Regions from separate parts of the Actinoplanes sp. NPDC048988 genome, predicted to be linked through region 2. Evidence: predicted binding sites of a transcription regulator. Region 2 holds the regulator's gene; the other holds the start of a gene.
What was found. Region 2 encodes HrcA, which represses chaperone genes, less so after heat shock. Its sites were predicted from a motif close to GGTTNGCACNCTCNNNNNGAGNGTGCNAACC; they were not measured.
Positions count from the first base shown of each region.

Region 1: the regulator HrcA is predicted to act here: its motif matches at 9,020-9,050, upstream of groL (chaperonin GroEL).

Region 1 is NZ_JBICTW010000001.1:1,383,106-1,398,389, forward strand. Features, by position in the region: gene ACGFJ7_RS06330 (Ig-like domain-containing protein) at 1-2,479, shown strand, start outside; gene ACGFJ7_RS06335 (Ig-like domain-containing protein) at 2,525-7,201, shown strand; gene groL (chaperonin GroEL) at 7,214-8,836, opposite strand; gene ACGFJ7_RS06345 (hypothetical protein) at 9,104-9,994, opposite strand; gene ACGFJ7_RS06350 (hypothetical protein) at 10,054-10,284, opposite strand; gene ACGFJ7_RS06355 (GNAT family N-acetyltransferase) at 10,524-11,033, shown strand; gene ACGFJ7_RS06360 (hypothetical protein) at 11,033-11,500, shown strand; gene ACGFJ7_RS06365 (GNAT family N-acetyltransferase) at 11,436-12,440, opposite strand; gene ACGFJ7_RS06370 (GNAT family N-acetyltransferase) at 12,422-13,402, opposite strand; gene thrC (threonine synthase) at 13,644-14,930, opposite strand; SAM riboswitch class I at 14,942-15,074, opposite strand; gene ACGFJ7_RS06380 (TetR/AcrR family transcriptional regulator) at 15,151-15,284, opposite strand, start outside.
Region 2 is NZ_JBICTW010000019.1:50,625-65,908, reverse strand. Features, by position in the region: gene ACGFJ7_RS39205 (IclR family transcriptional regulator C-terminal domain-containing protein) at 1-309, shown strand, start outside; gene ACGFJ7_RS39200 (hypothetical protein) at 674-982, shown strand; gene dnaJ (molecular chaperone DnaJ) at 1,241-2,383, opposite strand; gene hrcA (heat-inducible transcriptional repressor HrcA) at 2,401-3,423, opposite strand; gene ACGFJ7_RS39185 (DUF4870 domain-containing protein) at 3,577-4,131, shown strand; gene hemW (radical SAM family heme chaperone HemW) at 4,165-5,367, opposite strand; gene ACGFJ7_RS39175 (enoyl-CoA hydratase-related protein) at 5,404-6,183, shown strand; gene ACGFJ7_RS39170 (hypothetical protein) at 6,236-7,102, shown strand; gene ACGFJ7_RS39165 (PAS domain-containing protein) at 7,243-8,880, shown strand; gene ACGFJ7_RS39160 (GlsB/YeaQ/YmgE family stress response membrane protein) at 8,948-9,223, opposite strand; gene lepA (translation elongation factor 4) at 9,307-11,187, opposite strand; gene ACGFJ7_RS39150 (MOSC domain-containing protein) at 11,486-12,472, opposite strand; gene ACGFJ7_RS39145 (DUF4240 domain-containing protein) at 12,545-13,078, opposite strand; gene ACGFJ7_RS39140 (phosphotransferase) at 13,133-14,110, shown strand; gene rpsT (30S ribosomal protein S20) at 14,266-14,532, shown strand; gene ACGFJ7_RS39130 (hypothetical protein) at 14,672-15,160, opposite strand; gene holA (DNA polymerase III subunit delta) at 15,157-15,284, opposite strand, start outside.

The sequences.
Region 1 (15,284 bases), on a different contig from region 2:
GCCGGCCGGCGGCACGGCTGTGCTCGGCGCCACCGGCAAGATCACGTACACCCCGAAGGCGGGCTTCTCCGGCGCCGACAGCTTCGACTACACGATCACCGACGACAAGGGCGGCTTCGCCACCGCGACCGTCAAGGTCACCGTGGCCAACGGTGTGCCGGTGGCCCGGCCCGACTCGGTCACCGTCCCGGCCGGCGTCGTGGCCACGATCGACGTGCTGGCCAACGACTCCGACCCGAACCGCGACCCGCTGACCGTCACGGTCGACGTCGCCCCCGGGCACGGCACGGCCACCGTCGGCGCCGACGGCAAGATCACCTACACGCCGGTCGCCGGCTACCGCGGCACCGACTCGTTCCACTACACCGTCGCCGACGGCAAGGGCGGCACGGCCGGCGCCACGGTCACCCTCGGCGTGGTGAACACCGCGCCGACCGCGCGCGACGACGCCGCCGCCACCGACACGGACACCGCGGTGACCGTGCACCCGCTGGCCGACGACTCCGACGAGAACGGCGACACCATCCAGCTCACCGCGGTCACCACGCCGGCGCACGGCACGGCCGTGCTCGCCGCCGACGGCACGATCGCCTACACCCCGGACGCCGGCTTCCAGGGCACCGACACCTTCACGTACTCGATCACCGACGCGTTCGGGAAGACGGCCTCGGCGCTGGTGACGATCACCGTGCGCAACGCGGCCCCGATCGCCGTGGACGACCGGTTCGTCGTACACCCCGGTGTGACCTCGACCCTCGACCTGCTCGCCAACGACGTCGACCCGAACACCGGGCAGAAGCTCGGCATCTCGTCGGTGACCCAGCCGGCCAAGGGCGTCGTCACGATCACCGCCGACGGCAAGGTCACCTACCGCCCGAACGCGATGACCATCGGCACCGACACCTTCGACTACGTGCTCACCGACGATCTGGGCCGCACCGACACGGCCACGGTCACCGTCATCATCGACGCGGCGCCGACCGCCGTGGCCGACACCGCCACGACCGCCTCGGGCCAGGTCGTGGACATCGCGGTGACCGCCAACGACACCGGCCCCGGCTCGGCGCTGACGCTGGTCTCGGCCGGCAAGCCGGCCCACGGCACCGCGGCCGTCGCCGGCGGCAAGATCCGCTACACCCCGGCCGCCGGATACACCGGCACCGACACCTTCACCTACGTGATCAGGGACGCCGCCGGCAGCACGGCGACCGGCACGGTGACCGTGGCCGTCGGCAACGCCGACCCGGTGGCCGCCGACGACGCGACCGCCGTCCTGGCCGGTAAGCACGTCGACGTGGACGTGCTGGCCAACGACACCGACCCCAACCCGGGACAGAAGCTGACCGTCACCGCGGCCGGCATCCCGGCCCACGGCACCGCGATCGTCGCCGACGGTAAGATCCGCTACACCCCGGCCGCCGGGTACACCGGCACCGACACCTTCACCTACACGATCGGCGACGGCAACGGCGGCACCGCCCGGGCGAGCGTCACCGTCACGGTCAGCGACGGCTCACCCGTCGCCGTGCCCGACCAGCGCACCACGGCGTACCAGCAGAACCTGACCGTCGCGGTGTTGGACAACGACCTCGACCCGGCCGGCACGCTCGGCCTGACCGCTGTCACCACCCCCGACCACGGCACCGCGAAGATCAGCGGCAACAAGATCGTTTACACCCCGCCGGCCGGCTTCTCGGGCGTCGCGACGTTCGGCTACACGGCTACCGACGGCGACGGCGCCGCCACGAACACGACCGTCACGATCACGGTCGGCGCGCCCCCGGTCGTGCCGAACCGGCAGCTCACCACCAAGGCGGGCGCCCCGGTGCGGATCGTCATGCCGACCACCGACGAGGCGGGCCACCCGATCACCGTGCTCTCGATCGGCCGGCCGAAGCACGGCACGGCCAGGCTGAACGCCGACGGCACGGTGACCTACACGGCGGCGGCCGGCTGGTCGGGCACCGACAGCTTCACCTACCAGGCCGCCGACGCCGCGGGCAACCAGGCCGCGGGCACGATCAGCATCACGGTGGCCGGGGTCAACACCAAGCCGGCGGCCCGCAACGATGCGGTGGCGGTCGACGCGGGTGACTCCGTGGTGATCCACGCGCTGGCCAACGACAAGGACGTCAACCAGGACAAGCTGCGCATCACCGCGGTCGGCCGCGCGCGGCACGGCACGCCGGTGCTCAACAAGGACGGCTCGGTCACCTACGCGCCGTACGACAGCTACGCCGGCGGGGTGGACTCGTTCACCTACACGATCAGCGACGGGCACGGCGGCGTGGCCACCGCGATCGTCACGGTCACCGTGAACGCGCCGGCAACCGGCGGCAAGCTCCCGAAGACCGGCCTGAACATCGTCTCGATGGTCACCGCGGGCGGCGCCATCGTCCTGGTCGGCGGCTTCCTGCTGATGGCCGGCCAGCACCACGGCCCCGGACGGCACCGGCCCGGCCGGCACCGGATGACCTGAGGCGTTCCGGTCACGCTGGGCGCCCCGCGCGCCTAGCGTGATCTGGTGCGCGGACCGGTTCTCCTCCTCGCCATCACGGTCACTCTGGCCACGCTGGTCACCGGGCGGGCCGACGCGGCGATCTCGGACACGTTCACGAGCCGGTTCGACGTCAACGCGAACGGTTCCATCATCCTGCGCGGCAACTCGAACCTGACCTGCTCGACGCTCGTGCTCCAGTGCGCCTCGGCCCGCACCGGCAGTGGGGTCTCGACCAGCTGGCTGAACAACAACAACCAGACGATGGTCTACACCGACGCCGACGGTGACCCCGTGTCGACGTTCAACGACAGCAGCTCGACCGTCACCCTGCCGGCCGGCAGCAGCGTCCTGTTCGCCGGCCTCTACTGGGGCGCCCTCACCGCCCTCGACGTCGGCGTGCTTCCGGCGCCTTCACCGAACAACAAGGGCAAAGTCCGATTTCGTACGCCGGCCGGCGCGACCTGGAATCCGATCGCCGCCGACGAGGTGTACACGGCGTCCACCTCCGCCTACGAGGGGTTCGCCGACGTCACCGCGCTGGTGGCGGCCGCCGGCAACGGCGTGTACTCGGTGGCCGACATCCAGGCCGCGACCGGCACCGGCACCTATGCGGGATGGGCGCTGGTGGTCGCGTACGGCAATTCCGCCGAGCCCCTGCGCAGCCTGCGCGTCTACGACGGCTTCGGGTCGATCACCGACAAGGACGTGGACATCCCGCTGTCCGGCTTCGAGACGCCGCACTCCGGGACCGTGCACACCGAGGTGGGAGCGGTCGCCTTCGAGGGCGACCTGGGCACGACGGGCGACAGCCTGAAGATCGACGGGCAGCCGCTGGGCGACACGGCCAACCCGCTCAGCCCGGTGAACGTCTTCAACAGCACGGTCAGCGAGAACGGCGCGATCGTCGGTGGCCGCGACCCGGCCTACCGCAACCTGTTCGGCGTCGACATCGACCGTTTCGACGCCAGCGGGATGCTCGGGCACGGCGTCACCCAGACCAAACTCACCATGTCCACGACCGGGGACGTGTACTACCCGGGCGTCCTCACCGTCGCCATCGACCTCTACGCCCCCAAGATCACCACGACGATGACCGGAACCGACGTCAACAACGGCGACCTCCTGCCGGGCGACGAGATCGAATACCGGATCGTCGTCCGCAACGAGGGCAGCGACACCGCCGACGGCGTGCGCCTGACCGACGCCATCCCGACCTACACGTCGTACGTGAGCGGCGGCCAGTACGCCGCCGGAAATGTCACCTTCGACCTCGGCAGCATCCCCTACCTCGGCACGACGACTGTCACGTTCCGGGTCCGGGTCGCCCTCGACACCCCGGCCCTGTACGCCATCGCCAACATGGTCAACGTCTCGTACACGGGCCGGACCACCAACGTGAGCGTCGCCGCCGTCGGCAGCACCCTGGCCGCGACGGTCAAGCAGCCCAAGGCCGACCTCGCCGCCGGCCTGACCATCAGCCCGGCCGACGTGCAGCGCGCCGCCGCCCCGAACGCCGTCACCTACACCGCCACGGTCACCGACCTGGGCCCCGACCCCGAGCCGGCCGCCCGGGTCGAGCTCACCCTCCCGGCCGGGGTCACCCCGGGCCCGCTCCCCTTCGGCTGCGCCACCTCGGCTCAGGTCGTCACCTGCCCGGCCGGGCAACTGGTCAGCGGCAGCAAGGCCACCGTGACCATCCCGGCCACCGCCGCGCCGGGCACCGCCACCTCGGCCCCGGCCACCCTGCGGGTCTCCGGGAGCGGCCAGGACCCGGCCCCGGGCAACGACACCGCCACGGCCACCCTGCGGGTGAACTCGCCACCGGTCGCCGTCCCCGACGCGGTCACCACGAGCCACGCCACAGCGGTCACCTTCGGCGTCCGGGACAACGACACCGACCCCGAGGACCCGAACACCGGCTTCACCGTCACGATCGTCGGCCCGCCGACCCACGGCAGCGCGGTGGTGCTGGCCGACAACTCGGTCCGCTACACGCCGCAGACCGGCTGGGCCGGCGCCGACCCGTTCCAGTACACGATCACCGACGGCCACGGCGGCTCGGCGACCGGCACGGCCACCGTGACCACTGCCAACGCCCCGCCCGTGGCCAACCCCGACGTCGCCGGCACCCCACCGGACACCCTGGTCACCCTGCTCGTGCTGGCCAACGACACCGACCCCAACCCGGGCGACATCCTGCACGTCACCGGCCTCGGCGCCGTCTCGCCGGCGTCGGCCGGCACCGCGGGCCGGGCCGGCGACCTGGTCAGCTTCCAGCCCGCGACGGGGTTCTCGGGCCGGGCCTCGTTCACCTACGTGGCCGACGACGGTCACGGCGGGCAGGCGACCGGCCAGGTGTACGTCGACGTGCAGAACGCCGCGCCGACCGCGGCCGACGACCTCGCCTCGACGCCGTACCTGACCGGTCTGCTGATCAACGTGCTCGGCAACGACCGGGACCCCAACGTGGGCGACACGATCAGCATCTCGGCGGTCGGCCCGCCCAGCGCCGGCACCGCCATCCCCGAGCCGGGCGGCATCCGCTACCAACCGCCGGTGGGCTTCTCCGGGGTGGCCACGTTCCGCTACGACATCCGGGACAACGGCGGTCTGCCCTCGTACGCCACGGTCACCGTCACCGTGGGCAACGCCCCGCCGACGGCGGCGAATCGGACCGCCACCACGCTGTACGGCATCCCGGCGGTGATCAACGTGCTGGCCTCCGCCACCGACCCCAACACCACCGACACCCTGACCGTCACCGGCACCACCGACCCGGCCCACGGTTCGGTCGCGCGCAACGTCACCGGCACGCTCACGTACACCCCGGACGCCCGCTTCTCGGGCACCGACTTCTTCGACTACACGGTGGGCGACGGCCACGGCGGCGCGGCCACCGCGCGGGTCACGGTCACGGTCGGCAACGGCGTGCCGGTGGCCCGGCCCGACTCGGTCACCGTGCGCACCAACCTGCCCGAGGTCATCGACGTGCTCGCCAACGACGACGAGGACCCGAACGGCACGCCCCTGACCATCACGGTCGGCACGCCGGCGCACGGCACGGCGGCGGTCGGCCCCGGCCAGAAGATCACCTACACGCCCGGTCCCGGGTTCCACGGCACCGACGCGTTCGCCTACACGCTCAGCGACGGCCTGGACACCTCGACCACGACCGTGACGGTCGGTGTGGTCAACTCGCCGCCCATCGCCCGCCCGGAGTCGGTCGCCACCGACACCGACGAGCGGGTGACCATCGATCCGCTGGCCAACGACGAGGACCCCAACGGTGACGCCCTGAGCCTGGTCGGCTTCACCGCGGCCGCGCACGGCACGGTGGCCCGCGACACCGACGACACGGTGATCTACACCCCGGCCCCCGGCTTCTACGGTCTCGACGCGTTCACCTACACCATCGAGGACACGGACCGGCTGGCCGTCTCGGCCGCCATCACGGTCACCGTGCGCAACGCCGCCCCGATCGCCGAGGACGACACCTTCGTGGTCCGGCCGGAGATCGTCACGGTGGTGGACGTCCTGGCCAACGACCACGACCCGAACACCGGCCAGCCGCTGGCGGTGTCGGCCACCGGCCCGGCCGCCGAGGGGACGGTCGCCCTGGCCGCGGACGGCACGGTGACCTACCGGGCCGACGCGGACTCACCGGGCGCCGACACCTTCACGTACGTGCTCACCGACGACTGGGGCCGCACCGACACCGGCACGGTGCACATCACCGTCGACTGGCCGCCGACGGCCGGCGACGACGACATCACGACGCCTTCCGGCACCGCCGTCGACATTCCGGTCCTGGCCAACGACACCGACCCGGAGGGCGGGCCGCTCACGGTCGTCACGGTCGGCACACCGGCGCGGGGCGCCGCCACGATCCTCCCGAACGGCCAGATCCGTTACCAGCCCCAGGGCAGCGCGGCCCAGGTCGAGACCTTCACCTACGGGGTACGGGACCGGGCCGGCAACACCGCCGGCGCCCACATCACCGTCCACGTCGACCAAGCCGTCACCCCACCGCCGGACCCGACCACAGCTCCCACCGCGCCACAGCCCACCGCGCCACAGCCCACCGCGCCACAGCCCACCGCGCCGCAACCCACCGCGCCGCAACCCACCGCGCCGCAACCCACCGCGCCGCAACCCACCGCGCCGCAACCCACCGCCACGCAGCCGGCCGCCACGCAGCCCGTCAGCCCGCGGCCCTCCGGCTCCTCGACCGCGACGGCCGGTCCCGCGCCGCCGGCGGGCACCTACAAACCTGTGGTTCCCGACAAGGTGGCCGCCGCCCAGCCGGGCCACCCCATCGGCATCCCGCTACCCGCCTCCGACGCCAACGGCCGCCCGGTGACCGTCCGCTCGGTGGGCCGGCCCGAACACGGCACAGCCGTCCTCAACGCCGACGGCACAGTCACCTACACCCCGCCGCCGGGCTTCGCCGGCGTCGACAGCTTCACCTACGAGGTGGTCGACGCCAACGGCAACATCGCCACGGCCACCATCACCGTGACCGTGGGCAAGCCCGACCAGCTCCCCGGCCCCGGCCTCCTGCCGCTCCCGGCCACCGGCGACAACATCCTCGCCGTGATCGCCGCCGGCGGCATCACCCTGACCATCGGCGCCGCCCTCTACTGGCTCGGCGCCTCCGGCGGAAAAGCAGAAAGGCGGGCCCGCCGAAGCGGACCCGCCTGACTAAGACTGGACTCAGAAGTCCATGTCACCGCCGCCCGGGGCGCCGGCCGGAGCCGGGTTCTTCTCGGGCTTGTCGGCCACGACGGCCTCGGTGGTGAGGAACAGCGCGGCGATCGACGCGGCGTTCTGCAGCGCCGAGCGGGTGACCTTGGCCGGGTCGATGATGCCCGCGGCCAGCAGGTCCACGTACTCGCCGGAGGCGGCGTTGAGGCCGTGACCCGGGTCGAGGTTGCGCACCTTCTCCACCACGACGCCGCCCTCGAGGCCGGCGTTCACGGCGATCTGACGCAGCGGGGCGTCGAGCGCGAGCTTGACGATCTGCGCGCCGGTCGCCTCGTCGCCGACCAGGTCGAGCTTGTCGAACGCGGTCTTGCCGGCCTGCACCAGGGCGACGCCACCACCGGGCACGATGCCCTCCTCGACGGCCGCCTTCGCGTTGCGAACGGCGTCCTCGATGCGGTGCTTGCGCTCCTTGAGCTCGACCTCGGTGGCCGCGCCGACCTTGATGACCGCAACACCGCCGGCCAGCTTGGCCAGGCGCTCCTGCAGCTTCTCACGGTCGTAGTCGGAGTCCGACTTCTCGATCTCGGCGCGGATCTGGTTGACCCGGCCCTGGATCTGCTCGGCGTTGCCCCCGCCGTCGACGACGGTGGTCTCGTCCTTGGTGATGACGATCTTGCGAGCGGTGCCGAGCAGGCTCAGGTCGGCGCCGTCGAGCTTGAGGCCGACCTCCTCGCTGATGACCGCGCCACCGGTGAGGATGGCGATGTCCTCGAGCATGGCCTTGCGGCGGTCACCGAAGCCCGGGGCCTTGACGGCGACGGACTTGAAGGTGCCGCGCACCTTGTTGACGACCAGGGTGGCCAGGGCCTCGCCCTCGACGTCCTCGGCGATGATGACCAGCGGCTTGCCGCCCTGCATGACCTTCTCGAGGATCGGGAGCAGGTCCTTCACCGCGGAGATCTTGCTGTTGGCGATCAGGATGTACGGGTCGTCGAAGACGGCCTCCATACGCTCGGCGTCGGTCATGAAGTACGCCGAGATGTAGCCCTTGTCGAAGCGCATGCCCTCGGTGAGCTCGAGCTCGAGACCGAAGGTGTTGCTCTCCTCGACGGTGATGACGCCTTCCTTGCCGACCTTGTCCATGGCCTCGGCGATGATCTCGCCGACCGTGGAGTCACCGGCGGAGATGGAGGCGGTGGAGGCGATCTGCTCCTTGGTCTCCACGTCCTTGGCCAGCTGCTGCAGGCCCTCGGAGACGCTGGCCACAGCGGCCTCGATGCCCCGCTTCAGGGCCATCGGGTTGGCGCCCGCGGCAACGTTACGCAGACCCTCACGGACCAGCGCCTGGGCGAGGACGGTCGCCGTCGTCGTGCCGTCACCGGCGACGTCGTCGGTCTTCTTGGCGACCTCCTTGACCAGCTCGGCGCCGATCTTCTCGAAGGTGTCCTCGAGCTCGATCTCCTTGGCGATCGACACACCATCGTTGGTGATGGTGGGAGCGCCCCACTTCTTCTCGAGCACGACGTTGCGGCCCTTGGGGCCGAGCGTCACCTTGACGGCGTCGGCGAGCTGGTTCATGCCCCGCTCGAGGCCGCGACGAGCTTCCTCGTCGAATGCGATGATCTTGGCCATACGGCTTTGTCCTCCTGGACATACGCGGTGCCGGGCCTCGTCGGCCCCGCCCGTTGCGGAACTCTGCGGACGTCACCACCTGGCGTCGTGACGTCCTCAGGCCGAGCCGGATAGCCCGCGACGACCGGCCCCGTGCCCCGGCGCCGATGGCGACGCCGTGACCGAGACCCCACCGTCCCGACCTGCTGGCACTCACCGCTAGCGAGTGCCAATGACTTGTTTAGCACTCTCGGGTGGCGAGTGCAAGGAAACGGCGGGCTCCCTAAGTCAGTCTTCAGGGGCGTTCAGCTCAGCGCGCAACGACCGGCTGGTCACCGGTCCTTCCGAGCGACGGCCTTGGCCGTACGCCACGAGCGCCGCCACCGCCCACACCTGGACCGCGACCACTCCGACGGCGGTCGCCGCGACCCCGCCGAACAGCTCGTCCGCCACTCGCGGCAGCACCGAGGCCACCGCCGAGACGGCCACCATCCCGACCGCCGGCCCCCGCCCCAGCAGATGCGCCGCCCGCCGCAGCCCATGACCTCGTTCGATCAGCAGCACACACCCGAAGACCCCGGCCACGGTCAGCACCCCGGTCGAGGCGACAGCGGTCAGAGCTTCGTTGGCCGCCAGCGACAACCCACCGGTCACCAGGCCCACAGCCGCGAACCGGAGCCACAGACCCCGCAGCCGGTACGCCACCAGACCCCACACCTGACGCGGGCCGGGCCGCACCCCGTCGGCCGCCGACGGCACGGCCACCCCGACCGCCGCGGCCAGACAGATGACAAAGGGCAGCGCCGACACGGTCAGGTAGGCCAGCCACATGGTCGGCAGCAACAGCAGCCCGAAACCACCGGCGAGATCGGACAGCGCCGGCGCCGCGATCACCGTGTCGTCCAGCCGGCCCACGAAGAAGTGCAGCGGCAGCGCCGCCAGAGCCATGGCCGGCAGCAGCCGCACCCCGTCCCGCCCGAGCACCGCCGCGACCCGCCCGGCCCAGCCCCGCAGCCCCGACCCGGCCGCCGGCACCAGCGGATCAGCCACCTCCGAAATCACCGTTTCGGGTACGCCCCCGCGCGGCAACTCAGCCGTCCGCGACTCCGGGTCGAAGGGGTCGGCCGCCGCCACCACCGGCCCTTCGACCATGTGCATAGCGCCTTCGCCCTGATCCATCGAAACACCTTGCCCCAGCACCCACTCCCCCCGCCACCCGGCACCCTCACCGCGACCGATCATCGCCGGACCGGACGGGCGGCCTCCTCGCCGAAAAGCAGCAGACCGCTCACCACGGCCGCCGCGATCCACCACGAATCGACGCCGAACCAGGCGAGAGTCGCGTGCCCGGCGATCAGCACCCCCACCATCGCCACCGGAGACATGTCGGGCCGACAGCGCGGACACAGCGCCTCCTGCTGTCCAGGCGACAGCTTCAGCCAGGTCGATCTGCAGATCGGCGTGCCCATCTGGTCGATCGGGGAGTCGACTCCGGCGAACGGGTCGCGCGGGCGTCCTCGTCGCGCCGGTCCTGGCTCAGCCGGCGAACGTCGCGCCACCTCCGCTCGGTGAGGCTGGTGTCGGACAGCGCCGTGATGGCGGTGCCGCCGGGCATCTGCTCGCCGCGGCTCACGAGGCTGCGGCTTCCACCGGTCCGATTACCGCTAACGGGTTGCCGGAGGGGTGGTCAGCGGGTAGTCAGGACGGCATGGACAGCTGGAGCGTGCACCGGGTCACCGTCGGCGACGCGGCGCGGATGCGGGCTCTTCGGCTCGAGATGCTGGCCGACAGCCCGCTCGCCTTTCTCGAGACGCTGGCTCAGGCGGCCGCCCGGTCGCACGAGGGCTACCGCCAGCGCATCGCCCAGGCCGCGACCGGGGACGAGATCGCCAACTTCGTGGCCGATCCCGGGCCCGGCAAGCGGCTCATCGGTCACGCCGGCGGCACTGTCGCCCACGATTCGGCGCCCGAGACCGTGGTCTTCGCCGTTTATGTCACCCCCGCCTACCGGGGCGGCAAGGTGCTTCCGGAGCTGATGGAGGCCGTCTTCGACTGGTCGCGGCGGGCCGGGCGGCGCCGGACGATGCTCGAGGTGGTCGTCGGCAATGATCGGGCCGTCCGGGCGTACGAGAAACTCGGTTTTGAAGACACCGGCGAACGCGTGCCCCACCCGGTGCTGCCGGCCCTGACCGAGCTGCGCATGCGGCGGCGGATCTGATGGCCCGGCGGCATGTGGCGCGCAGCCTGATCACCGCGGTGAACGGGACCACCGCCGTGGGCCTGCTCGTCGCCAAGCTGGGCGGCGCCAAGCTGCGGCGCGGCCGGAACGGGGTGTTGATCGCCGAGGGTTACCGGCTTCGGGTGCCGCCCGCGACGTGTTTCACGGTGGGCTCGGTGATCATGACGAGGCGGACGGCCGATTGGCTCCTCTCGCCCGAGAAGCAGGCCCTGTTCGGGCACGAATCCCACCACGCCACCCAGTACGCCGTACTCGGACCGCTGTTCTGGCCCGCCTACTGGGTGGCGTGCGGCTATTCGTACGCGATGTCACGCACCTACGGTTCCCGCAACATCTTCGAGCGGATGGCCGGCCTGGACGCGGGCGGGTACAAGCGGCACGTCAGGCGACGGTCTTCTGCCACTGGATCAGCGACTCCACCGGCTGGAATCCCATCGCGCGATTGACCCGCAGCATGTGCTCGTTGCTGGCCGCGTTGAACGTGTCGATCACCTCGACCCGCGGGTCGCTCTCCCGGACGTACCGCAGGTTCTCCAATTTGACCACGAGCCCGAGCCGGTGACCTCGGTGCTCCGGGTCGACCAGGGTGATGCTCTGCCAGATCTGCGCCGGTTTCTCGTTCTCGACCGAGATGGTCGTCACCGCGACCAGGCGCCCGTCGCGCAGCGCGCCGGAGTGGTAGGTGGTGCGCCCGCGCCGGGCCCGTGACCGCTCGTCCTCGCGGATCCGCTCGGCGTCGACCTTCTGCGCTTCCCAGGCGAGGTCGCCGACGGGCGAGTCGGTGAGGAGGCGGCCGCTGAGGTAGGCCACGTCGTCGATGATGTCGTCGGGTGCCACCCCGCTCCATTGCACCAGCCGGTAGTCGCCGGCCCCCGCCCACGCCTCGGCCAGCAGCTTGTCGAGGTAGGGCTGGTCGACCGTGGCGAGGTCGAGCCGGCTGCGGATCTCCTCGAGCCCGGCCGTGGCGCCCATCGCGGTGGCGAACGCGCCGCCGTCCGGGTGCCTCTGCACGGTCGGCCCGATCAGGTGGCGACGGCCGAGCTCGTGCGTGCGCGCCACGGCCAGCTCCCACAGCGCCCGCCCCACGCCCTGCCGCCGCGCCGAGGGCAGCACGCCCAGCTCGAGGTCGACCGTGTCGAGGTTGTCGTCCTGCGGCAGCCCCAGGGTCAGCAGCCCGACCGGCTCGCCGTCCAGCAGACCCAGGCTGCGCTCGTACGCGTAATCCGGCCACCCGTTCGCCACGGCGGCCCGATAGCCCTCCAGCGAGGAGAACGGAACGTCCGGCTGGTCGTGCTCCTGACAGGCGCGAGCGATCGCGTACGCCGTCTCCACCGCCTCACCGAGCGGCTCGGTGCGCACCCGCCCGCTCACAGGTCGTGCTGCCATTCGGTGGAGGTCTCGACCGCGCGGTAGCCCATGGCCCGGTTGATCCGCAGCATGTGCTCGTTCTGCGAGGCGTTGAAGGTGTCGATCGCCTCGATGCCGGGCCGGTGGTGGCGGATGTTGTCGAGGTTGGCCAGTTTCACCAGCAGGCCGAGGCGGTGGCCGCGGTGGCCGGGGTCGACCAGCGTGGTCTGCTGCCAGGCCTGTACGGGCTGGGCCAGCTCGCCGGCGATGACCGTCCAGGCCACCAGCTTGTCGCCGTGCAGCGCCCCCGCGCAGTAGCTGATCCGGCCGCGTTTCTGCCGCGCCTCCTCGTCCTCGCGCAGGCGGTCGGCGTCGATCTTCTCCGGTTCCCAGGCGATGTCGCCGGTCGGCGCGTCGGCCAGCAGCCGGCTCTCCAGATAGGCGACGTCGTCGATGATCTCGCGGGCCGGCACACCGAGCCAGTCGATCACCCGGTAGCCCTCGGCGTGGGCCAGCGCCTCCGCGCGCAGCTTGTCGAGGTGGCCCTCGTCGATCTTGGTCAGGTCGAGCCGGCTACGGGTGTCCTCCAGGCCCGCGACGGCGCCCATCGCGCGGGCGAACGCGGCGCCGTCGGGGTGGGTGTCCACGGTCGAGCCGATGACGTGTTTGCGGCCGTTCGCGGCGGCGCGCTCGAGCATGAACTCGTAGAGGGCCCGGCCCACACCGTGCCGCCGGTGTTCCGGCAGGACGTCGAGCACCATGTGCGCGTTGGTGAGGTTGTCGAGCTGGAACAGCTCCAGTCCTCCGAAGCCGACCGGTTCGCCGTCGAGCAGACCGAGGTACCGCTCGAAGGCCGCGCCGGGTGGCGGATGGAGCAGGCCCGCTTTGAAGGCTTTCTCGGTCATGAAGGGCAGGTCGGGGGATTCGTGTTGCTTCGCGGCCCGCAGGATCCGGTAGGCGACGGGATCCCGCCCGTCAAAGGGCTCGATCGATACACGCATGGCCGCCACCCTTCCGGGCGACGGCCATGAACGCGAACGATTTTGGTCGGGAGAACGGACGCACACCGCCTCCGGCAGTGGGTCGTTGGGTCCCTCGAGAGATTGTCACCAAGCTCGAGGTGAGGGACCGCGTACGGCGTCGCGCCCTCCCGCAGAGAGCATCCTGCCGACCCGGAGATCGGTTCGCAAGTCCTCGCGGGATGGAATTCTCACTTGCTGGCAGATTGCCGACTACAGAGTGTTATCCGAGCAGGCCGGCCTCGCGCGCGCCCTTCAGCGACGGCTTGATCGTGTGAGTCGGGCCGACCTGGCCGGCGACCGCGTCGAGGGTCTTGAGTCCCTCGCCCGTGTTGTAGACGACGGTCTCCTTCTCGGGGTCGAGCTTTCCGCTCTCCACAAGCTTCTTGAATACGGCCACAGTGGTGCCGCCGGCGGTCTCGGCGAAGATGCCGGTCGTCTCGGCCAGCAGCCGGATGCCGGCGCGGATCTCCTCGTCGTCGGCGTAGTCCATCCAGCCGCCGGTGCGCTTGACGGCCTCGATCGCGTACGCCCCGGCCGCCGGGTCGCCGATGTTCAGCGACTTCGCGATGCCGGTCGGCTTCACCGGGACGATCTCGTCGGTGCCCTTCTGCAGCGCCGTGGCGATCGGGTTGCAGCCGGCCGACTGGGCGCCGAAGACCGTCCAGCCGCCCTCGGGCGGCTCGGCCAGGCCGATCTCGACCAGCTCGCTGAACGCCTTGTCGACCTTGGTCAGCAGCTCGCCCGAGGCCATCGGGATGACCACCTGAGCCGGGATGCGCCAACCGAGCTGCTCGGCCACCTCGTACCCCAGGGTCTTGGAACCCTCGGCGTAGAACGGGCGCACGTTGACGTTGACGAAGGCGGTGTCCTCGAACTCGTCGGTCTCCACGAGCTCGCCGCAGAGCCGGTTCACGTCGTCGTACGAGCCCTCGATGGCCACCAGCTCGCCGCCGTACACAGCGGTCGTGATGATCTTTCCCTGCTCGAGGTCGTGCGGGATGAAGACGATGCTGGGGGCGCCGGCCCGGGCCGCGTGCGCGGCCACCGAGTTGGCCAGGTTGCCGGTGGAGGCGCAGGCGAAGCGGGTGAAGCCGAGCCCGCGGGCCGCGGTGAGCGCCACCGAGACGACCCGGTCCTTGAACGAGTGGGTCGGGTTGGCCGAGTCGTCCTTGACGTACAGGGGCGCCCGCAGGCCGACCGCGGCGGCCAGGGCCGGGGCGCTGACCAGCGGCGTCAGCCCGGGGTCGAGGGTCACCCGGGTGGCCGGGTCCTGCCCGGCGGGCAGCAGCGCCGCGTAGCGCCAGATGTTCTGCGGGCCCGACTCGATGTCGGCCCGGGTCACCCGCGCGAGGGCCGCCTGGTCGTAGGCGACCTCGAGCGGGCCGAAACACTCGTAACAGGCGTGCTGCGCGACCAGCGGGTATTCCGCACCGCAGGCACGGCAGACGAGACCCTTGGCGGGCGAAGTGGTGGTGGTAGCGCTGGGTGCACTGACGGTAGACGTCATCGAGGCCTTCCCTCTCATCTTTCCCCGCGGCGACCTGCCGGCGAGGACGGAATTAGCACCTGCCGCGCTCGGCCTCGTCATCGAGACTGCGTGGTGGTTGCCGGGGCTTCATCGGGCCGTTCCCTCTGCCCCTCTGGATGAGGTATTCAGTTGTTTCCCACACCTTACGACGAAATCCCGGTAAGACGCTCGCGGGTTCCCGAGGTGTGAGCCACACCCTTCAGCGGTAGCGGGCGATCATCGTACGGACGGCCTCGGTGACCGCCTTGTCGTTGGCGGCGGCGCCCGGCGCCCAGTCGGTGAGCAGCAGCGACGGCCAGAAGACGAAGTTCGAGATCATGCCGAGGAACTGGG
Region 2 (15,284 bases):
GCGCTCCTGGAGGTGCGGGCTCGCGGCTGGGCGCTCGCCGACCAGGACCTGGCGCCCGGGATCAGGTCCGTCGCCACGGGCGTGCGCGACGGCAACGGCCAGGTCATCGCGGCGATCAACGTGACCGTGCACGCGGCCGAGACGTCGGTCGAGACCCTGGTCCAGAAACACCTGCCCCACCTGCTGCGCACCGCCGCCGACATCAGCGCCGACTACGCCCGCCTGGCCGCCGTCCCCACCACGACGGTCGCCGCCGCCGCCATGACCGACGCCGCCTCGGCCACGATGGACGCCGCTTCCCACTACTGACGCCACCTCCACCGCGACGGCGCCGCCCCCACACCACGACCGGCGCCCGTCCCTACACGACGACCGGCGCCGCCCGCGCCACGACAGGCGCCCGTGGCCACGTCACCACCCGTCCCGCCCCTTCACGACGGGCGCCGTACCGACGTCCCCACCCGTCCCGCCCCGTCACGACGGGCGCCGTACCGACGTCCCCACCCGTCCCGCCCCGTCACGACGGATGCCGTCGCGCAATGACCGGGGACGTCCGCGCCGGGATCGAGGGCTGCGCCCGGGCGTTGGCGTTTGGGCCGGTCGCGCTTCCAGACTGTGCTAAGGGCCGCTTGGGGCGGGCCATCGGCGGGTATGAGTGAATTTCATGAAGGTGGTGTCTGAGCTCTTCGAACCCGAGCCGCCACGCTGGGGCCTCCGGGGTGATCCATGGGTGTGGCGGGCGATGGCCGAGCGGCTCGCCACGACCTATCTACCGCCGTCCCTCAGTGAGGTCGAGCGGCTGCTCTACGCCGAGTTCGACCGCCTGGTCAGCGTCAACCTGGCCTCCGAGACCACCGCGTGGGTGGTCCGTGAGGAGTTCGCCCACGGTGGGCCGTCCAGCGGAGCCGTCCACCTGGACATCTGGCGAGCAGAGCTCATCCCCCTGCTCCTCGACCGAGCCAGCAGCCGAGTAGGCGGCTGACCGAAGGACCACGACCGAGCCAGCAGCCGAGTAGGCGGCTGACCGAAGGACCACGGCCGGGCCAGCAGCCGAGTAGGCGGCTGACCGAAGCGCCACGACCGGGCTAGGGGTTTGAGCGCGACCACTCACGCACGTCGCCCGGGTGGGGTGAGCGTTCCGGGCGCGCAGCGCCCTGCTCGCCCCGCCCGGGCCCTCGGCGGGAGCAGCGATCTGTACGCCCCACCCCGCTACGACATCCTGCCTTTGACCTGGAAAGGCTCAGTGGCCGTTGAAGGCGTCTCGCATGCGGCTGAAGAAGCCGCCCTGCTTGCTGAGCTCGGCCACGTCCTCGCCTCGGGTCTTGGCGAAGTCGCGCAGCATGCGTTCCTGGTCGGCGGTCAGCTTGGTCGGGGTCTTGACGTCGAGGTGAACGAACAGGTCGCCCCGGCCCTGGCCCCTCAGGTGGGGCACGCCCTTGCCGCGGATGCGCAGCGTGCTGGCCGGCTGGGTGCCGGATTTGACCTCGATGGCCTCTTCGCTGTCCAGCGTCTTGATCGTCAGGCGGGTGCCCAGCGCGGCCGCGGTCATCGGCAGCGTCACCCGGCAGTGCAGGTCGTCGCCCTTGCGGGAGTAGACGTCGTGCGGGCGCTCGTGGATCTCCACGTACAGGTCGCCGGGGGTGCCGCCGCCGGGGCCGACCTCGCCCTGCTGGGCCAGGCGGATGCGCATGCCGTCCTCGACGCCGGCCGGGATCTTCACCGTCAGCGAGCGGCGGGTGCGCACCCGGCCGTCGCCGGCGCAGGTCGGGCACGGGTGCGGGATGACCGTGCCGTGGCCCTGGCAGGTGGCGCAGGGGCGCGACGAGACCACCTGGCCGAGGAAGGTGCGCTGCACGCTCTGCACCTCGCCGCGGCCACCGCACGTCTCGCAGGTCGCCAGGTGGGTGCCCGGCGCCGTGCCCGCGCCCGAGCACTGGGTGCACAGCACCGCCGTGTCGACGGTGATCGGCGCCTCGACGCCGAAGGCCGTCTCGTTCAGGTCCAGCTCGAGCCGCAGGATCGCGTCCGCTCCGGGCCGGGTGCGGGGGCGTGGGCCGCGGCCGCCGCCGCCCGCCGCCGAGCCGAAGAAGGCATCCATGATGTCCTGGAAGCCGACGAACGGGCCGCCGGCCCCGCCGGGTCCGCCGGGACCCATGCCGCCGCCGGGCGCGAGCGGGTCGCCGCCCAGGTCGACGATCTGGCGTTTCTGGTCGTCGGACAGGACCTCGTACGCCGCGTTGATGTCCTTGAACTTCTCATGCGCTTCCGGGTCCGGGTTGACGTCCGGATGGTACTGCCGAGCCAGTTTGCGGTAGGCGCGCTTGATCTCGTCGTCGGTGGCTTCCCGGCTCACGCCGAGAATGCCGTAGTAGTCCTTGGCCACGGGCTCCGCAATCCTCGTCAATTTTGTGCTAGAAGGTCGCCCACGTAGCGTGCCACCGCGCGCACGGTCGCGATGGTGCCGGGGTAGTCCATCCGGGTGGGGCCGAGCACACCGAGCCCACCGACGATCGTCGCACCGGGGCCGTACCCCGTGCTGACCACGGACGCCGACCGCAGGTTGTCGATCTCGTTCTCGTCGCCGATCCGGACCCGCGTGGTGCTCGGTTCCAGGTCGCCGATCAACTTCAGCAGGATGACCTCTTCCTCGAGGGCTTCGAGGACCGGGCGGAGGGTGCCTTGGAAGTCCAGCACCCCACCTCTTGTCAGGTTAGCCGTACCCGCCAACGCGAGGCGTTCCTCACTGCGCTCGACCAAGGTCTCGAGGAGCACCGAGGCCAGGCACGCCATCGTGGCCCGGCTTTCCGGCGCGCAGTCGTCGACCAGGCCCTGCACCAGCGGTGGGGTGTCGGCGAGTTTCTTGCCGGCGAGCTTCTCGTTGACGCGGCGGCGCAGGTCGGTGACGTCCTCGGGCGGCACCGGGCCGGGCAGCTCGACCAGCCGCTGCTCGACGCGGCCGGTGTCGGCGATCATCACCAGCATGAGGCGCGTGGTGGAGATCGGCACCAGCTCGAGGTGACGCACCGAGGAGCGGGCCAGCGACGGGTACTGCACGACCGCGACCTGGCGGGTGAGCTGGGCGAGCAGGCGCACCGTGCGGTGCACGACGTCGTCCAGGTCGACGGCGCCGATCAGGAACCGCTCGATGGCTCGCCGCTCGGCCGGGCTCAGCGCCTTGACCTTGGAGAGGCGGTCGACGAACAGCCGGTAGCCGGCGTCGGTGGGCACCCGGCCGGCGCTGGTGTGCGGCTGCCGGATGTAGCCCTCCTCCTCCAGCACCGCCATGTCGTTGCGCACAGTGGCCGGGGAGACGCCCAGCTGGTGGCGCTCGACCAGTGCCTTGCTGCCGACGGGCTCCTGGGTCTCGACGTAGTCCTCGACGATCGCCCGAAGCACTTCGAGCTTGCGGTCATCGAGACTCATATGACCCCTCCCCCACTGCTTTGGCACTCCGGATGACAGAGTGCCAGTCTACGTCGCCGCGGACGGCAGCGCGATGATCGAGTGCGGATGAATAGACAGGGCATCAGCATGTCGCCCTCGACCGCATTGAAGTGCGGCCCTACCGTGTCAGCCATGACTGAACCGCCTCGTCCGCCTGGTGAACCGAACCCGAATGACCCCACCAGGCCGTTCAACCCTTATGCGGCTAACGACCCGACTTCCGGATCGACACCGCCGCCGTACACCCCGCCGCCGGGTTACGGCCCGCCGCCCGGATATCAGCCGCCCCCGCCGGGCTACCAGCCGCCTCCCCCGGGTTACCAGCAGGGATACGGCGGTGCTCCCACGCAGGACGACCGCACGTGGATCCTGGTCGCCCACTTCGGCGGGGCCGCGGGCGCGTTCCTCGGCGGTGGCCTCTCCGGCTGGATCGCGCCGCTGATCTCGCTGCTGGCCAAGGGCAACCTGTCGCCGTCGGTGCGCGCCGAGTCGGTGAAGGCGCTCAACTTCCAGATCACCTGGGCGATCGTCACCCTGATCGGCTGGGTGACGTCCTGCATCGTCATCGGCTTCATCATCATTCCGGTGGCCGCGCTGATCGCCATCATCTTCGGCATCATCGCCGGTGTGAAGGCGAGCAACAACGAGCCGTACGACTATCCGATGTCGTTGAAGCTCATCAAGTAGCCGAGCCGGGCACGGGGGCCCGGCGTTCCACAGTCAGACGACGTCGCGAATCACGGCGTCGGCCAGCAACCGGCCACGCAGGGTCAGTTCCAGACGCCCTTTCTCGTACGCCCGGGCGTCAAGCAAGCCGTTGGCCAGGGCCTGCTTGGCGCCGACCTGGTCGACCCGGTCGAGGGCGATGCCGTCGCGCAGCCGCACGCGCAGCATGACGTCCTCGACGTGCCGGTCCTCGTCGGTCAGCAGCTCGCGCGCGTGACCGGGCGAGACACCTTCGGCCAGCCTTTGCGCGTACGCCGTGGGGTGCTTGACGTTCCACCAGCGCACCCCGCCGACGTGGCTGTGCGCGCCCGGCCCGAGACCCCACCAGTCGGCGCCGGTCCAGTAGAGCAGGTTGTGCCGGCAGCGGGCCGCGTCCGAGGTGGCCCAGTTCGACACCTCGTACCACTCGAAGCCGGCCCCGCTCAGCTGCTGTTCGGCCGCCAGGTAGCGGTCGGCGGCGACGTCGTCCGAGGGGTACGGGATCTCGCCGCGCCGCATGCGGGCGGCCATCCGGGTCCCGTCCTCGACGATCAGGGAGTACGCGCTGACGTGGTCGACACCCGCGTCGACGACCGCCCGCAGCGACGCGTCGAAGTCCTCCGCCGTCTCGCCCGGCGTCCCGTAGATGAGGTCGAGGTTGACGTGCTCGAACCCGGCTTCGCGGGCCTCGCGGGCGGCCTGCGGCGCGCGGCCCGCCGTGTGCTTGCGGTCCAGGATCCGCAGCACCGCGGGCGCCGCCGACTGCATACCGAGCGAGATCCGGTTGAAGCCGTGCTTTCGCAGCGTCCTCAGATACGACAGATCAACAGATTCCGGATTCGCCTCAGTGGTCACCTCGGCGCCGGGCGCCAACCCCCACGTCTCATCGATCCCGGCGAGGATCCGCCCGAGATCGTCCGCGCTCAGGAGCGTCGGCGTTCCGCCGCCGAAGAACACCGTGTCCACTTTTTCGGGATTTACGGCTTTACTTGCCAGCCTCAACTCGCGCAGAACCGTTTCGGCATACGCCTCCCGGCTGCCCCCGCCGCCCAGCTCCGACGCGGTATAGGTGTTGAAATCGCAGTAACCGCATCGAGAAGCGCAGAACGGCACGTGGACATAGACCGCGAATCCGTTCTTGCCGGCCTCAGCCGTCGCGGTCGCGGGAAGCGACCCGTCGGAAGGAACAGGTAAACCATCGGGAAGTGCGCCGGCCATCCCTCAAGTGTGCACGCCGCCCGTTAGGGTGCCGCCATGGCTCTGGTCCGTACCGTCACCGACGCCGGGGTGACCACCATGACCCTGGACAGCCCGGCGAACCGCAACGCACTCTCCACCCCCCTGATGCGCGAGCTGCTGGACGCGCTGGCCGAGGCCGTGACCGACGCCTCGGCCCGGGTCGTGGTCCTCTCGCACACCGGCCCCGTGTTCTGCTCGGGCGCCGACCTCAAGGAGACCGCCGAGGCCCGCGAGACCGGCCGGGTCCCGGCCGAGCTCCTGGCCGACGTCCTGGCCGCGCTCTGGGAGTTTCCCAAGCCCGTGGTCGCGCGCGTCGGCGGTCCCGCCCGCGCCGGCGGGCTCGGCCTGATCGCCGCCGCCGACATCGCCGTCTGCACGACCGAGGCGACGTTCGCCTTCTCCGAGGTACGCCTCGGCGTCATCCCGGCCGTCATCAGCGCCACCGTGCTCCCCCGCCTGGCGCCGCGCGCGGCGGCCGAGCTCTACCTCACCGGCGACGTCTTCGACGGCGCCCGGGCGGCCGAGATCGGCCTGGTCACCGCGGCCGTCGAGGCCACCGATCTGGACGCCTCGATCGAGCGGTACTGCGCCGGGCTCGTGCGCGGCGGGCCACTCGCCCTCGCGGGCGCCAAACAACTTCTCCGCCGTACGCCCAAGGAAAGCGTCCGCGAGGAGCTCGCAGAACTCTCTCAGCGTTCGGCCGGATACTTCCGCTCGGCCGAGGGCCGCGAAGGTGTCGCCGCCTTCCGGGAGAAGCGCGACGCCGCCTGGGTCCCAGCGACCGGTCAGCAGTGACCAGGTAGTGGTGATCTCGTTGACTACTCTTGTTGCCTGAACAACTTTGGGGGTGTGGGTGCGCAGGACACCGGTCGTGGCGGCACTGGCGGTGGTGACGCTCGTTGGTGCGCTCGGCGTGTTCGCCGTCGTCCGCTCCTTCTCCGGCGGCCTCAAGCTGCCCAAGATCGGCCCGGAGTGCGTCGTGCGGGCCGACGGCGAGGTGACGCTCGACTACGTGCAGATGGCCAACGCGGCCACCATCACGGCCGTGGGCGTCCGCAAGGGCATGCCCGAGCGGGCCGTGGTGATCGCGCTGGCCACCGCGCTCCAGGAGTCGAAGCTGGAGAACCTCGACACCGGCGACCGCGACTCGGTCGGCCTCTTCCAGCAGCGTCCCAGCCAGGGCTGGGGCACGGTCGAGAAGATCAAGGATCCGAGGTATTCGGCCGACCGGTTCTACACCGCGCTGAAGAAGGTCAAGGGCTACCAGAAGATGCGGGTCACCGACGCCGCGCAGAAGGTGCAGCGCTCGGCCTACCCGAACGCGTACGAGAAGTGGGCCGACGAGTCCGCCGTGCTGGCCAAGGCGCTGACCGGCCGGGCCACCGGCGCGGTGGAGTGCTCGGTGAGCGGTTCGCCGGTGCTGCGTGGCGCCGCCGCGTCGGCCGCCCTGATGGAGGGCCTGCGGCTCGACTGGGGCAAGGGCCTGACCGAGTCGGCGACCGCCGGGCCGGTGGCCGGCCTGACCGTCGCGGTGGCCGACGTGAACGCCGGCTGGCGCTATGCCCACTGGCTCGTCGCCCATGCCTCGGCGACCGGTCTCGAACGGGTACGTTTCGCCGATCTGGAGTGGCACGCGCCGGACGGCAAGTGGCAGGCGGCGACCGCGCAGGGTGGCGCCGACAGGGGCCGCGTGATCGCCGAAGTGTTCGATTGACGTCCGATTTTCGGTGTGTGGCCGGAAATTTCGGACGGCGTTTTACTCACCCTGAGTGATGTTGAGCGTTTTCGGTACGCAGTTGCGTAGCGTATACATAGACGTGGACAGACAGCTACCGTCCTGGTACTAAGTAGGACGTGTCGAGGGCGATCGAGTGGATCCTTCTAGGTTCTGGCAGCTGTCTGGCGATCCTGGCCGGTGTGCGGGCGCATCGCCCGGCCCGGTTCGGCCCCTGGCTGCTGCTGGCCGGCGCAGTCGCGTCACTGGCCACGGGCGACGTCTTCTTCGCTCTGCGTGATCACGGCCTGGCCGACGGGTTCTATCTGGCGATGTACGTGCTGGTCGCCGGCGCGCTGCTGCGTTTCACCAGCGGCGGGTCAGTGATCGACGACCGGGCCCGGCTGATCGATCTGCTCGCCTTCGCCTGCGCCAGCCTGCTGGTCCTGTGGGTCTTCGTGGTCGGCGGCATGTCCGAGCTCGGCGGCATCTCGGCGGCCGACGTGATCGGCTCCATCCTGCTGGTCGGCGTCGCGGTCCGGCTCAACCTGGCCACCGGGCGCAACGTCGCGGCCATGCTGCTGCTGGTCGGCGCGCTGGGCATGCTGGCCGGCGACATCGCCTACCCGCTGGCCCCGGGCACGGCGACCGAGACCGGCTACCGGGTCCTCTATGTGGCCTGGGGCCTGGCCGCCCTGCATCCGTCGATGAGCCGGCTCACCATGCCCGAGACGCCGCGCCCGCCCGCCTGGCGCGGTCACTGGGCGGCACTGCTGGTCCTGTCCGTGGCGACCCCGCCACTGGTCCTCATGATCGAGGCGCTCACCGGGACGGTGGACGACGGTGTGCCGATCGCCGTGGCCGCTGTGATCACACTCACCCTCACCATCACCCGCCTGGCCGACGCGGTGACCCTCAACAGCCGCGCCCTGGCCCGCGAGCGCGGCCTGCGGAGCGCGAGCGCCGACCTGGTGGCCGCGCCCGACCTGCCCGCCGTCGACGAGGCGGTCCGTTCCGCGGTGGCCCTCCTGCTTCCGGAGCAGACGGTACGGCGTGTGGTCTTCGCCACCGACGACCGGCAGATGGCGCTCGAGGCCCTGCCGCCCGCTCCCGCCGGCCGCCGCCCGCGCAGCTGGTGGACCGACGAGTCACCCACCGCCGAGGGCACCCTGATCTGCCCGCTCTGGCTGGAACCGCTGGCCGTGGCCCGCCCCAGCGGCGGCGCCCTGGTCCTGACCGGCCGCCGCGACGCCCTGGTCGCGGCCCGCGACGCGCTCGAGGTCCTGGCCGGGCAGGCCGCCCTGGCCCTCGACCGGATCAGCCTGGTCGAAGCGGTCGGCCGCCGCGACAGCGACCTCTACCTGCGCGCTGTGATCCGCAACACAGCCGATCTGATGCTGGTTCTCGACGAGGATCAGCGCGTCCGCTACGCCAGCCCCGGCCTGCACGAGCTGCTGGGCGACGACGACCTCTCCCCGCTCTCCACCTTCGCCGACCTGGCCGACGGCGACGACCGGGGCCAGATCCGCCGGGCCTTCGCCTCCGGCGGCGACGGCACGATCTTCTGTGCGCTGCGCCGGCCGGACGATAGCCGGGTGCTGGTCGAGGCCACGTACCGCGATCTCCGCCAGGACCGTCTGGTCCAGGGTTTCGTGGTGACGATGCGCAACGTCACCGAGGGCCAGCCGGCGGTCGAGACCCTTCCGCACCGGGATCAGGTGGAGGACCTGCCGGCCTGGGTCAATCGCCGCAGCGCCCAGCACAAGTTCCGGTACTAGCTTCCGGCCTTTCCCGGAAAGCACGAAGCGCCGGACCACAATGGTCCGGCGCTTCGTTTGGCTTGCCTTATCGGGTGAGGCGGCGACGACCGCCGACACCCGCCACCAGGGCAACACCGATCGCGGCCAGGACAACCTGGAAGAACAGCTCGATCCAGTCGAAGCCCTTGGTGTCCGCGACACCGGTCGCGCGGGCGATCACGGTGCCCAGCAGGGCGGCCACGACGCCGATGACCAGGGTGAGCCACAGCGGGATGTTCTGCTTACCCGGAACAACCAGGCGGCCCAGGGCGCCGATGATCAGACCGACGATGAGCGCGGTGATGATGCCGGTGACAGTCATTGGGGGTTCCTCCTCGGGGGTGGAGCAAGTTGTTGCGTCCGTCGAGACCATGTGTTCCCGAGCTCCCCGAAAACCAAACCGCCCTATTTTTTATTTGCTCCCTTGGTGTCCGCGGAGTCGGATGTCGAGAGCGCGGCGATGAAGGCTTCCTGCGGCACTTCCACCCGCCCGACCATCTTCATCCGCTTCTTGCCTTCCTTCTGCTTCTCGAGCAGCTTGCGCTTACGGCTGATGTCACCGCCGTAGCACTTCGCGAGCACGTCCTTGCGGATGGCCCGGATGGTCTCGCGGGCGATGATCCGGCTGCCGATGGCGGCCTGGATCGGGACCTCGAACTGCTGCCGCGGAATGAGTTTCTGCAGCTTGGCCGCGATGGTCACGCCGTAGTTGTAGGCCTTGTCCTTGTGCACGATCGCACTGAAGGCGTCGACCGGCTCGCCGTGCAGCAGAATGTCCACCTTGACCAGATCGGCCACCTGCTCGCCGGAGGGCTCGTAGTCGAGCGACGCGTACCCCTTGGTCTTGCTCTTGAGCTGGTCGAAGAAATCGAAGATGATCTCCGCGAGCGGCAGCGTGTACCGCAGCTCGACCCGCTCGGACGACAGGTACTCCATGCCGAGCAGCGACCCGCGCCGGCTCTGGCACAGCTCCATCACGGCGCCGACGTAGTCGTTGGGAACGAGCACAGTGGCCCGTACGACCGGCTCGTGAATCTCAGCGATCTTGCCGGTGGGGAACTCGCTCGGGTTGGTGACGATCTTCTCCTCGGCGTCCTCGGTGAAGACGCGGTAGACCACGTTGGGCGCGGTCGAGATCAGATCGAGGTTGAACTCGCGCTCCAGCCGCTCACCGATGATCTCCAGGTGGAGCAGGCCGAGGTAGCCGACGCGGAAGCCGAACCCGAGCGCGGCCGAGGTCTCCGGCTCGTAGACGAGCGCGGCGTCGTTGAGCTTGAGCTTGTCGAGCGCGTCGCGCAGCGCCGGGTAGTCGGAGCCGTCGATCGGGTAGAGGCCCGAGTAGACCATCGGCTTCGGGTCTTTGTAGCCGCCCAGGGGCTCGGTGGCGGGCCGGACGTTGCCGGTGACGGTGTCACCGACCCGGGACTGGCGAACGTCCTTCACGCCGGTGATCAGGTAGCCGACCTCGCCGACGCCGAGCGCGCCGGCCTTCTCCATCTCGGGCGACACGACGCCGATCTCGAGCAGCTCGTGCACGGCGCCGGTGGACATCATCTTGATCCGGTCGCGGGCCTCGATCCGCCCGTCGATCACCCGGACGTAGGTCACCACGCCCCGGTAGACGTCGTACACCGAGTCGAAGATCATCGCCCGGGCCGGGGCGGCCGCGTCGCCGACCGGCGCCTGGAACTGCCGCACGATCTCGTCGAGCAGGTGGTCGACGCCGACACCGGTCTTGCCGGAGACCCGCAGCACGTCGGTGGGCTCGCAGCCGATCAGCTTGGCCAGCTCCTCGGCGTACTTCTCGGGCTGCGCGGCCGGCAGGTCGATCTTGTTGAGCACCGGGATGATGTGCAGGTCGTTCTCCATCGCCAGGTACAGGTTGGCGAGGGTCTGCGCCTCGATGCCCTGCGCGGCGTCGACCAGCAGGATCGCGCCCTCACAGGCGGCGAGACTCCGGGAGACCTCGTACGTGAAGTCGACGTGGCCCGGGGTGTCGATCATGTTGAGGACCGCGGTCTCGCCCGTGCGGTCACCCTCGCGGACGACCCAGGGCATGCGCACGGCCTGCGACTTGATCGTGATGCCACGTTCACGTTCGATGTCCATGCGGTCGAGGTACTGCGCACGCATCTGACGCGGGTCGACCACCCCGGTGATCTGCAGCATGCGGTCAGCCAGCGTCGACTTGCCGTGGTCGATGTGGGCGATGATGCAGAAGTTGCGGATCCGAGCGGGATCGGTGTTGCCGATCACGTTCACGCCGGGGTCGAGCGGTCCAGGCACGATCTTCCGTTCTTCTCAAGCCGAAGTACGCCGGCAATCCACCGACACGCTCTATCGTCCCACGCCCGCGCGGCGGCCCCCGCCCACACCCGTTCAAGCGCTCCGAACCCCACCCACTCCGAGCCGCCACACCACCGCCAGTGCCGCCCCACCGCACCCTTGAACGGCAAGAGCACCGCCGCCCCTGAGCGGCACGAGCAGCCCCCACCCCTCCGACGCCCTTGAGCGGCACGAGCAGCGTTACCGGTCCGACGCCCTTGAGCGGCACGGCCCGCCGACGCCCGGCGGCTGCCTGCGCTCAGACGCACTCGAGCGGCACGAGCGGCGCCGGAGGCAGCTCCACGCTGATGGCGTCCCCGGCCCGAACCGGCCCGCCACGGAGCACGACGGCCATGACCCCGCCCTTGCGCACCACGTTGCCCTGCTCGTCCTGCCCGATCACTTCCTTGAGCAGCCCCCGCTGGAACCGGTTGATCTGCTGGCACGGGTTCCGCAGCCCGGCAAGAATCACCGCCGGCCGCGGGTCTTCCCCGTTCTCCCGAGCCGCCGCATCGCTCCGCTCCGCCGCAGCCGCCACCCCCGCCGCCGCCACCGCCGTGGCCTCGTCCAGCGTCGCCGCCCCAGCCGCCTCCAGCACACCCGCCAGCGCAGCCGAGCCGTCGACTCCCCCGGCGCCGTTGGCCCCAGCAGCACCCGCCCGGGCGGCACCCAAACCGGCAACACCCGCCCCGGCAGCACCCAAACCGGCAACACCCGCCTCGGCGGCACCCAAGCTGGCAGCGTCCGGCCCGGCGGCACCCAAGCTGGCAGCGTCCGGTCCGGCGGAACCCGAGCCGGCGGAACCCGAGCCGGCGGAACCCGAGCCGGCGGAACCCGAGCCGGCGGAACCCGAGCCGGCGGAACCCGAGCCGGCGGAACCGGAGCTGGCGGCGTCCGAGACAGCGGCGGGCCGCGGCGGGCCGAAGCGCAGGATCGTGCCCAAGGGCAGCCCGAGCAGGTCGACGCCGCTGGTCGTCACGTTCTCGCCCAGGTTGCCGGGGTTGACCGAGTAGCCCTTCTCACCGACCTCCCCGAAAAGCTCCTCGTGGATCAGGTGCACCTGCCGCAGGTTGGGCTGCGTGGGATCCAGCTTCACCCGGTGGCGATGCCGCACGTTCACCCCGGCGTGCACGTCACCCTCGACCCCGAGGCCCGCCACGAGCACGATCTCGTCCCGCGCCGGCTTGGTGAACGAGTAGACGTCGTTGCGACTGACCGAAGCGACCGTTCCCCGGAGAAGAGTCATGTGCAGAGTCTCGCCGGGCCGCCCGGCCGGCTCGACCCGTTTCCCGCACCCCGGAACGCGGACGCGGGTTCGTCAATCCGGCGGCGCCAGGAACAACGCCGACAATTTGGGCAGCCGCCTCTGCATCTCCTCCTCGTTGTCGAAATCCCACAGGTCTCCCGCGTCGGGCCGCGTCGCGGGCCGGTCCTCGGCCGGCAGCTCCTGCCCGGTGGCCTGCGCGTAGGCGTCGGCCGCGATGTGCAGCACCTCCTCGGCTTCGAAGACGGCGCCGGTGTCGGCCGCGTTCTTCACCGCCTGCACGTTCGCCAGCGAGTCGGGCGCTTTCACCGTGCGGGCCACCGCGTCCCGGCCGTGCGCGATCAGCCAGCCCCGGAAGCTGTCGAAGCCCTCGTCGTCACAGCCACCGTTGATCAGGTAGGCCGCCGCCCACAGGTCGGCCGTGCCCGAGGCGACCATGACCTTGTCGAGATGTCGACCCCAGGCCACGATCTCCTCCGGATCGCGGGTCGCCAGGTCGGCGGCGGCGCGCTTGGCCACCTCGGCGGGCGAGGCGGGCCGGTCGGCGGTCGCTCGGCCGATGACCGCCCAGAAGTCGTCGGTTCTCATGACGAGGATCCTGCCAGCGGGGTACGACAAGAACGCGCGCGGCAGGATGGTGCCGTGCGGCCGATTTCCCTCCCCGACGTGCCATACGGCGCCACCGCCGTACGGCCGAATTGGTCTGACCTGCCGAAAAGCGTGCGTAAGGCGATCACCGCGAGACTCGGCGCGCCGGTCGTCGCCGCGCGTGGCGCCGGCGGCGGCTTCACCCGGGCCTTCGCCGCCGTCCTGACCACCGCCGACGGGCCCAGCTTCTTCGTCAAGGCCGCACCCCTCAAGGACCCCACTTCCGAGTGGTACGCCCGTGAGGGCTGGATCACCTCGCTGCTGCCACCCGGGGTCGCGGCCCCCCGACCGCTGTGGTCGATCGCCGAGGCCGGCTACTTCACGCTGTGCCTGGAGGCCGTGGACGGGCACGTACCGGCGCTGCCCTGGTCGCCGGCCGAGCTGGACGCCGCGCTGTCGGCCTGGTCGGCCGCCGCGCGGGCCCTGGCCGTACCGTCGCCCGAGCTGCTGGCGAGCGGCATCCCGGCCCTGCCGGAGATCATGCGGGCCGAGATGTCCTGGTGGTCGGAGATCGCCGCCGGCCGGGAGCCGATGCCGCACACCGCACGGGACACCGTCGCCCCGGGCCGCCTCGCCGAGTTGGCCGAGCTCGAACGGGCGGCGCCCGCCCTGGTCGCCGGCTCCGGCCTCATGCACGGCGACCTGCGGATCGACAACATCATGATCGACGGTACGGGCGCCGCCCGCCTCTGCGACTGGACGTGGCCGTGCCTCGGAGCGCCCTGGTTCGACACCGTCACGCTGCTGGTGACCGCCTTCGCGAGTGGGCTCGACGCGGACGCGTACCTCCGGGAATGGAACGCCCCACCGGACGGGGTCGACGGCGCCCTGGCCGCGCTGGCCGGGTATTGGCTCGTACGGGCGGCCGGCGGGCCGAGCAGCGCGTCCCCGCACAGCCGTCAGCATCAGCGTTTCAGCGGCGAGCAAGCGCTGTCCTGGCTGGCCACGCGCCGAGGCTGGCCGGCCTCATGAGGCCCTGAGCTGGGCACCGTTTTGGCGGCGCGCCCCGGTGCTGGTAATCTGGTCCTTCGCGTGTGGTGACGCGCCGTTGATCGCTGTTTCGACAGAGACTTGGGGCCACCCCGCTGAGACCGTTTCCGAACAACTAGTCAGGACAAGGCTGTCGCGTGGCGAACATCAAGTCCCAGATCAAGCGCAACCGGCAGAACGAGAAGGCCCGGCTGCGCAACAAGTCGGTCAAGTCGTCGCTGAAGACCGTGATCCGCAAGCTCAATGAGGCGAGCGAGGCCGGCGACGCGCAGACCGCTACGACGCTGCTGCGTGACGCTTCCCGTCAGCTGGACAAGGCCGTCAGCAAGGGCGTCATCCACAAGAACCAGGCGGCGAACCGCAAGTCGGCCATCGCCAAGCGCGTCGCGGCGCTCTCTGCCTGATCATCGCTGATCCGCTCGGCCGCCTGATCCGTCAGGGGCCGAGCGTTTGGCTGTTCGCCGCTTTCGCTGTTCACCGCAACGGCAGTCACCGGGCATCGCCGGACCCAGGGGTCCGCGGCGGTGCCCGGTGTCGTTTCGGCTATTCGTAGCGGCGGGTGGCCGACTGGCGGATCCACTGCTGCTGGACCTCGGCCTTCTCGACCCACGGCCGCTTGACGGGCGCGCCCCGCCCACTGTCGATCAGGCCCGGCAGCCGCCGCGTGGCATCCTCGGACACCCGCACGGCCGGCGCGTGTTCCACCGGACCGTACGCCGAAGCAGGCCCGTACGCCGCCGGAGCAGGACCGTACGGCGAGGCCGGTCGCAGCGGCGGGCTCTCGCTCATCGCGGCCCTGGTCGCCGGGTGGGACTGGATCAGCGAGCCCGCGATGACGTCGTTCAGCTTGACCATCACCGCGACCGTCGCCGGCAGGGCCAGGACGCCCCACCAGCTGACCAGCTCGGCCAGCGCGAGCAGAATGCCGAGAGCGACAGCGCCCTCGAGGTAGACGAAACACAGGAACCCACTCGGCGCCACGTGGTGGAGCCGCAGCATGCGCGCGTAGAGCGGCTGGTGAACGGCGGTCATCGGCCACCGCCCCGGCGCGCGGCGGCGACCGCGAACACGGCCCGCTCCAGCGCGTATCCCCGGTCCTCGGCGCCGCCCTTGACCGCGGCGTTGCAGTCGGCGGCCGCGCGCATCGCGTCGACCA